Regions from separate parts of the Photobacterium kishitanii genome, predicted to be linked through region 3. Evidence: predicted binding sites of a transcription regulator. Region 3 holds the regulator's gene; each other region holds the start of a gene.
The links. The regulator CRP, encoded in region 3, controls carbon source genes, mostly activating them, when cyclic AMP is high. The targets are predictions, from matches to a motif close to TGTGANNNNNNTCACA.
Positions count from the first base shown of each region.

Region 1 (2,212 bases), 1.0 Mb from region 3:
GATAGAAACAGTACCAACAGTGTGTGCTGATAAGCTACCCATTTGTTTTTGTAGATCCATCATTGCAACAAATTCATTAGTAACAAGTTTGGTCGCCATGATACTACCAGCTTGTAATGCTTCATGAGCAGGTACGCCCATTAGCCATGCGACAGGGTAGAACAAGTAACCGATTATGTTTTGGAAACTGATACCAAAAGCAGCACTAAAGCCAGCATTAATCATGGAGATTAAGGCAATGAAACCAATAAGCATTGCTGCAACAATAACCGCAACTTTAAAGCCCATTAAGATGTATTCACCTAGCATTTCAAAGAAAGTTAATGTTTCGCCACTTTCTGCTGCCATCATCTCATCAATATCCATTTCAGCTTCATGATCATAAGGATTGATAATGGAAAGAATGATAAAGGTGCTAAACATGTTAAGGAACAATGCCGCTACAACATATTTAGGATCGATAAGTTTCATGTATGAGCCGACGATAGACATCGAAACTGTCGACATTGCCGTTGCTGCAAGGGTATACATACGGCGTTCAGACATACCGCCTAAAATATTCTTATAAGTAATAAAGTTTTCAGACTGTCCAACCATTAATGCACTGATCGCGTTAAATGATTCTAGTTTACCCATACCGTTAACTTTAGAGAGTAAAAAGCCTAGAGCTTTGATGATATATGGCAATACTTTTATATGTTGTAAAATACCAATTAATGCAGAAATAAATACAATTGGCATCAATACACTAAGGAAGAAGTTAAAATCATTATTATTCGATAAATTACCGAACACAAAATTAGTACCCTCTGCTGCAAATGCAAGCAAGCCATTAAAGGCATCAGCAAACTCTTTAACAATACCTGTACCAGCTGAAGAATTAAGTAGGAAGTAAGCTAATGCTAATTCAATAATAAGCAGTTGAATAATATATCGATATTTAATGTTTTTTCGGTCATTACTGGCGAGTAAAGCTAATACTGCAATAACGACTAGCCCGAGTATAAAGTGTAGATAGACCATATTGGATTGTGCTCAGTGTGATTATTATCTGTTTATGCGGTTATGCTGAACGATTTCATTCTTAGATAAAGTGATATATATCGCACTTTTAATCCAGTGGTTTTTTTTGTAATTGACAAGAACTAATTTCTCAAATTTACGCAATCGCTTGCTATTTATTTGAATCTGACTATTGAAAATGTTAAAAAATGATTTTTATCGTCTGTGTGAATTATTATAACTGAACGTTTTTGTGACTTAATTCTCATTAATTGTCGTTTTTAAGCTATTTTGTTTAATTATTATCGTAGGTTATGAGTGATATTTGTTGTAACTAAGGGGTTGGGTTTGAAATTGTGATAGCGCTATTTCACAGGGTTGGATTGATTTACAGTACTAATATTACAATTTAATATTGGAAATGTGAGTGCTGATTAGTAGTAGCTGTAATTTACATTAAAGATAAAAAATAGGATGATATTTGTTCTATTCATATTTTTATTGGTAGCGTAATGAAAAAGTCATCTAAAAACCGTAAATTATGGTATTTCCAGAAACAAGATCGTCGCACGAAGCATTTATCTTCACCTAACTTAAAAGCATAATATAATACTGAGTGTGAAGTTATGCTTTTAATAACTTATATGATACTGCTGTGATAGTCGTTATTTGAATAATACTGAAGCATCAAATCGATACGGTGGAATAAACGGTCGAATACCTGAATCGCGAAAGCGTTTTAGTTTCATTATTTGCTTATAAACAATAAAGTAACGATTAATATTATTAACATAGACAATAGGCTGTATCCCAATGTGTTTGCGAGTAATAAGTTCAACATTATTAAACCAAACATCAGGGTTATAGCCTTGTTCTTTTGCATATCGACGCATTTTATTAATATTTCCTGGGCCTGCATTATAAGCGGCTAATGAAAGATAGATTTTATTATCATAATCTATATCATCACTACTAAAATATTGATCTTGCAGGTAACGCATATATTTTATACCAGCATGAATATTATTCGTTGAGGTATAAATGTTAGGGATATCAACATTAGGATCACGTGCAGTACTGGGTAATATTTGCATGATTCCTACAGCACCTTTGTTGGATACTTTATGTTGATTAAGGCCAGATTCTTGGAATCCTTGCGCCATTAACATTAAGTAATCAAAATCATATTGCTTTGAATAGCGAAAGAAAA
Region 1 is NZ_LN794352.1:1,317,934-1,320,145, forward strand. It holds gene PPBDW_RS06280 (NupC/NupG family nucleoside CNT transporter) at 1-1,023, opposite strand, end outside; gene PPBDW_RS06285 (MltF family protein) at 1,668-2,212, opposite strand, start outside.
Region 1: the regulator CRP is predicted to act here: its motif matches at 1,255-1,270, upstream of PPBDW_RS06280 (NupC/NupG family nucleoside CNT transporter).

Region 2 (2,212 bases), 1.8 Mb from region 3:
GACGAGCAAGAGTATCGCCAGCAACGGCAGCATCGCAAATGGCTTCAATGGTCAATTTGGATGCTGTTAATATCGACGTGTGCCCTTCTTGTAAACGGACTAATGTTTGCTCCAATACCGCAGATAAACTCGCAACCGTCTCTAAACATCCATGATTACCGCAAAAACAGCGTTTACCATAAGGTTTAATCTGAATATGTCCAAGCTCACCAATATTACCAGTACGGCCTTGAAGCACAGTATCATCTAAAATAATCCCCGCTCCAACACCGTGATGCACTGATACTAAAATAGAATTTGATATACCTCGTGAATTACCAAACAACTTTTCGGCTAAAGCCCATGAACGAGTATCATTGCCGACAAATACTGGTAACCCTGTCGCCTGATGAATGACATCACTCAATGGTAAGTTTTTTATGGTGTAATGCGGCATCTGTAACACAATACCTTCAGCTGCATTCACTAACCCTGGTAATGAAACGGCAATTGCTGAAATACGATCAAGAGCACTGACGTGATTGGCAAAAAAAACATTAATTTCAGTCAATAATTTAGCAACGACATCATCTTGCTCTAATTGCTTAATATTTTGACGTTCTTCAACTAATATATCACCACTCAATGAATGCAAGGCGATGGTTAAATAGCCTCTGCCCAATCGGATTGATAAAAACTGCCAACCCTCATTAGCAGGAACTAGTCCTATTGCAGGTCGTCCTCGACTAGTAGATTCTTGATATTGTGTCTCTTTTATCAAATGCGCTTCGATTAATTCACGGGTGATTTTTGTAATACTTGCGGGTGCTAATTGACTACGCTTAGATAATTCAATCCGCGAAATAGGTCCGTAGAGATCAATAAGTTTATATACGCTCCCGGCATTATTTCTTTTAATATGATCAATATGACCTGGCTGAGCGACGTACATGTCGATACTCCTAGGGGAAAACAGTGATAAATATCATTTAGTTTCTAATTTTTTTACTTTGCGAACTAATTGTGAAGTGTCTTGTACTCAGGACGTGACAGGCGTCACGAGGAATCCTTAAAGACTTCCGCTTTCGCTTCTGACATAATAATAAATCGACATTTCGTCGAGTATAAATTCGACTAGCAAATTTAATCTCTGCACGTACTTTTACTAAACGGCATTTATTATGATGTCTAAATTGTAATGACAAGAGTAGCAGTAAGAGAATACGAGGTTCCACGTGTACAAAATAAATGAAGTCTTCGAAACCATTCAAGGTGAAGGTGTATTCACCGGCGTCCCAGCTATTTTTGTTCGTTTACAAGTCTGCCCTGTTGGTTGTTCATGGTGTGATACTAAACAAACATGGGCAGCTGAACCTGAAGATTTAGTCAGCGTTGAACGCATCATGGTAAAAACAGAAGACTCTCCACTTTGGACACAACTTGATGCTAATGGCGTTGTCGATCTATTAATAAAGCAAGGCTATACAGCCAAACACGTGGTAATCACTGGTGGTGAGCCTTGCATCTATGATCTACGTCCGCTCACTGCTGCATTAGAGACAGCAGGCTTTAATTGTCAAATTGAGACCAGTGGTACTTCAGAGATCTTAGCCAGTGATAATACTTGGGTTACGGTATCACCAAAAATAAATATGAAAGCAAAATTGCCAGTATTAACATCTGCTTTAGCTCGTGCTAACGAAGTTAAACACCCAGTTGGTACTCATAAAGATATTGATCAATTAGACGCTCTGCTAGCAACGGCAACATTACGTAACGATGTTACTATCGCCTTGCAGCCTATCAGCCAAAAGCCACGCGCAACTGAATTATGCATTTCAACTTGCATTACCCGTAACTGGCGTTTATCAATCCAAACTCATAAATATTTAGCGATTGCTTAACACCAACTCATTACTCACCATAATGTAGTTCAACAAATAATAGTGCAATGATAAGACTTAGTTTGCTTATCATTGCCAAAATGATCATTTCTTAACCAACCCCATGTATAAATTACCTCTTTCCCACATCAATTTATCAATCTAATGAGATCAATGCTTGATGCTTGACGTAAGAAAGGTAATATTACTTATACAACGATATCTTTAAGCACGTAATACTTTAATTCCAAAGTGAGTGCCTAAACGGAGAATGACTTAAACATGACTTACGCGCCTGTAACAGACGTATTAAGCGGTAAGCTAGCAGTTGACAGTGAAATTACTGTCCG
Region 2 is NZ_LN794352.1:2,084,861-2,087,072, forward strand. It holds gene mlc (sugar metabolism global transcriptional regulator Mlc) at 1-931, opposite strand, end outside; gene queE (7-carboxy-7-deazaguanine synthase QueE) at 1,215-1,883, shown strand; gene asnS (asparagine--tRNA ligase) at 2,145-2,212, shown strand, end outside.
Region 2: the regulator CRP is predicted to act here: its motif matches at 1,025-1,040, upstream of mlc (sugar metabolism global transcriptional regulator Mlc).

Region 3 (2,212 bases):
CTGTTCGGCCGAATTGCAACTTGCAGTGCGCGGTTTATTAGATCAGGTCGATGATGATTATTTTCGCCAGCCTGATTTTGTTTATGGCGGTCGTCCATGGCAACTTGATTTTGCAACCTATCAATTTTTAGCGGCTGAAAGTGAGTATGCAGCTTGGGTTGCGGCGCACGGTTTTGGTGCTAATCATTTTACGGTAAGTATTAATCAGCTCGAGCAATTTACTTGTTTAGAAGAGGTAAACCATTTATTGCGTCATAACCAGTTTGTGATTAATCAGACAGGCGGAGACATAAAAGGTGATGCGACGGTAATGTTAGAGCAATCGGCAACGATGGCTGATGAGGTTGGGGTTAGTTTTCGAGATGGGGTTTATAAGATCCCTGGTGGATTTTACGAGTTTGCTAAACGCTATCCACAACCGAATGGTGAATTGTATAGCGGCTTTGTTACTGCCTCGGCGGATAAAATATTTGAAAGTACCAATAGTTAACTGAGTACTTGATAGTGAAAATGGCAGTAATAACAACAGCACTTAGTTACATCAGTGCTGTTATTGCTAGCTAGTTATCTAGTGGTGAACCCCAAACGCCTGATTCATCCGCTGGGCAGCGACGTAATCCTGTTTGTTGTTCAAGGTAGCAACGGCTATCGCTAAACCCTGTCATTTCAATGGTTGTGGGCTGGTTAGTTAACACCCCTGGTACGGTGGTGAAACTGTTAGTAGAAAAGCGTTCAATATCCATATTGACCATCATTGATTAAGAAATCCATTTGTAATCGAAATGTAGCATGAATGAATGTGATTACAAATTAAAATTTAACCGTAATACTAACTCCGTCAATGTTTGTTTTATGGTGCTATTTAGAGATAGTCGAGATCAAAAAAAACCGCAGGTATAAGCTGCGGTTTCATCGGCGATTAAGGTACGACTAATAATTAGCGTGTACCGTAAACCACGATTGTTTTGCCGTGAGCAGAAATAAGATTTTGCTCTTCAAGCATTTTTAAAATACGACCCACTGTTTCGCGAGAACAACCTACGATCTGGCCAATTTCTTGACGAGTGATCTTAATTTGCATGCCATCTGGGTGTGTCATTGCATCGGGTTGTTTTGCAAGATTAAGTAACGTCTGTGCAATACGACCTGTTACATCAAGGAATGCAAGATCACCTACTTTTTGACTTGTCACTTGTAAACGACATGCCATTTGAGCAGATAGACGCATTAGAATATCTGGATTAACTTGAATTAACTGACGGAATTTCTTAAATGAAATTTCTGCAACTTCACAAGGGCTTTTGGCACGAACCCAAGCTGTACGCTCTTGGTCTTCTTCGAACAAGCCGAGTTCACCAATAAAGTCACCCTGATTTAGGTAAGAAAGGATCATTTCCTTACCTTCTTCATCCTTGATTAATACAGCAACAGAACCCTTCACGATGTAATACAAAGTTTCTGCTTTTTCACCAGCGTGAATTAACGTGCTCTTTGATGGATATTTGTGAATGTGACAATGGGAAAGAAACCACTCTAAAGTTGGATCTGTCTGCGGTTTACCTGGAACCATATTACTAACTTCCTCTGCATATGTTGCCCAACAATATGTTCTGTGAAGATAACTCAACAAAACTGTTTGCTGGCGGGGTTATTCACTCAGCTGCTGGGCTGCAAGCTAACTTGAACTTGTTAAGATTGTATCCTTTTTTTAGGGTTTTTTCTTGATATTGATCTAGCTGACTCGCTCATTTATGAGAGATAAGTGTGCACATGATCACATCGTTGTGAGTTAGTCACCAAAAGCATAGTTTTAATGTGGGTTTGTTAGTTAATTTGGGTGGTTTAAATATGCAACGTAATTAGCATTAGCCGGAATAAATAGCGTTTACATTGATGAGATTATCAACAAAAATAGAGTTAATATCTGAATAATATAGCCAAAGGAGATAGAGATGCAGTCACGAGTAAAGTGGGTTGAAAATATGACTTTTGTTGGTCAGTCATCATCAGGCCATAGTGTTGTTTTAGATGGTAATGGTGGTGATAAAGCACCAAGTCCGATGGAATTAGTGTTAATGGCCGCTGGTGGTTGTAGCTCGGTTGATGTTGTGAGTGGATTACAAGATTTACAACAGCAGATCACTGGCTGTGAAGTGAATATCTCTGCTGAGCGTCGTGAGCAAGCGCCACGTATTTTTACTCATGCAAATTT
Region 3 is NZ_LN794352.1:305,875-308,086, forward strand. It holds gene PPBDW_RS01605 (DUF1338 domain-containing protein) at 1-490, shown strand, start outside; gene PPBDW_RS01610 (hypothetical protein) at 561-755, opposite strand; gene crp (cAMP-activated global transcriptional regulator CRP) at 938-1,570, opposite strand; gene PPBDW_RS01620 (OsmC family protein) at 1,953-2,212, shown strand, end outside.

Region 4 (2,212 bases), 2.5 Mb from region 3:
CGTTTAGTGCTAGTTGCATACCTGATGATGCACCTGCAGCTGCAGCATCAAAAATGTTTGCTGGTTTTTCTTCAGCTTCATCAACATTGTCGCCTAGCTGCTCAATTGGCTGCTCAGTTTCTGGCTTGATGATTTTTGCGAATAGTAGACCACCTGGTGCTGCCATAAATGACGCCGCAATCAAGTACTCTAGTGGTACACCCATTTGTGCATAACCTGCTAGTACACCACCAGCAACTGACGCCAAACCACCACACATTACTGCAAATAGCTCAGATTGAGTCATCTTAGGTACGAATGGACGAATAACTAAAGGTGCTTCTGTTTGACCAACAAAGATATTCGCTGTTGCAGACATTGATTCTGCATGTGATGTACCCAGTACTTTACGTAGACCGCCACCAAGAATATTGATAACAACCTGCATGATACCTAAGTAGTACAACACACTAATAAGAGCAGAGAAAAACACGATAACTGGCAGAACACGCAAGGCGAAAACGAAACCGCCACCACCGAACACTTCAAACATCTTGTTTGAGGTTAGGCCGCCGAACAAGAAATTAATACCGTCATTACCGTAAGCAATAACGTTAGCAACTGCTTGTGACATACCATACAGCACATCACGGCCTACCGGTACATAGAGTACAAATGCACCCAACAGGAATTGGATAGCAAATGCGCCACCAACAGTACGTAGATTGATCGCTTTACGGTTATCAGAAAGTAGTACAGCAATTAGTAGCAGTACCACCATCCCAACAAGGCTCATTAGCAGGCTCATGATTTATGGAATCCTATAGTTAAGTTTTGGCGTCTTGACAGTTCGGCTCTTTAAGAGTTGGCGCATTATACTCATGGAGTTGGTGATGATGTAATGCCAAGATCACAGTTTATGAGGAAACTTGATGTATTAGAATTCGCTATTGTGATCGGAATCACACATAAGAGGTATGGCAATGTAAACGGTTAGCGCAAACGTTTGGCTTTGGCAGCAGAATCACAGCTTTATTTGAAATAATTCAGCCGTTGTTAAGGTTGTGACCTGTGCGACTTGTGCATAATCCTCAGCTCTAATTTCAGCCAGTACCATCGCAATATCGACTAACCGCTCAGGTCGATTCGGCTGACCTTGATAACCTGCGACAGGCATATCAGGTGCATCGGTTTCCAACAATAATGCTGATAACGGCAATTTCGCGACTGTTGTACGCGTTTTGTGAGCTCGGCTATAGGTAATTGTGCCACCAACTCCAATTTTGATACCAAGATCAACAAGCTGAGTAGCTTGCTGGTAACTGCCACTGAAACCATGATAAACACCTCCCGCCATGGGTGGATGTTGGCGAAGTAACTGCACCAATTCAGGAAAAGCTTTACGGCAATGCAAAATTACAGGTAGCTTATAGCTATTGGCTAATTGCAATTGTGCTCGTAACCATTCAAGTTGTTGCTCTCGCTGAGCGCCAGCTACTGCAAAATCTAACCCACACTCTCCCACAGCCACACAACGATCATCTTCTTTTGCTTCAGCAAGCTGTGCTGTTAATTCAGCAACAACCTCAGAACTATGTTGGTGGTAAAAAAAAGGATGAATACCCAACCCATAATATAAGCCTGAGAATTGCTGACATAAGGCAGAAACTGTCTGCCAATTACTGCGACCAACCGTAGGAATAACCATCGCTTTAACGCCAGCTTGCTGTGCTTGTGTCCACGCTTGGTGCGGATTTTCTGCAAACGGAGCGAAATCAAAATGGCAATGGCTATCTATTATGACTGAATGATTAGTTACTACGGACATACTTTGAGTCTCTATTAGGGCAAGTATTATGGTTAATATTACTCAAATTAACCGTCAAACACGTCATTCTTTATCTTTGTTGGTAATTCTCACTGCGGCTAGATTGAGTCTAAGGGTAAAATCAGCGACAATAGCGGATAATGCACTCCATTCAAAAAGAACATGCTAATGTCGCTAACACAGTTTCAGGGCGAAGTATCTAAACGTCGTACTTTCGCTATTATCTCCCACCCCGATGCGGGTAAAACCACCATTACTGAAAAAGTATTGTTGTTCGGAAACGCGATCCAAAAAGCTGGTACAGTAAAAGGTCGTGGTTCTAACCAGCATGCAAAATCTGACTGGATGGAGATGGAAAAAGAACGTGGTATCTCGGTAACCACATCGGTTATGCAGTTTCCTTAC
Region 4 is NZ_LN794352.1:2,768,069-2,770,280, forward strand. It holds gene PPBDW_RS12925 (NupC/NupG family nucleoside CNT transporter) at 1-787, opposite strand, end outside; gene PPBDW_RS12930 (TatD family hydrolase) at 1,004-1,807, opposite strand; gene prfC (peptide chain release factor 3) at 1,976-2,212, shown strand, end outside.
Region 4: the regulator CRP is predicted to act here: its motif matches at 931-946, upstream of PPBDW_RS12925 (NupC/NupG family nucleoside CNT transporter).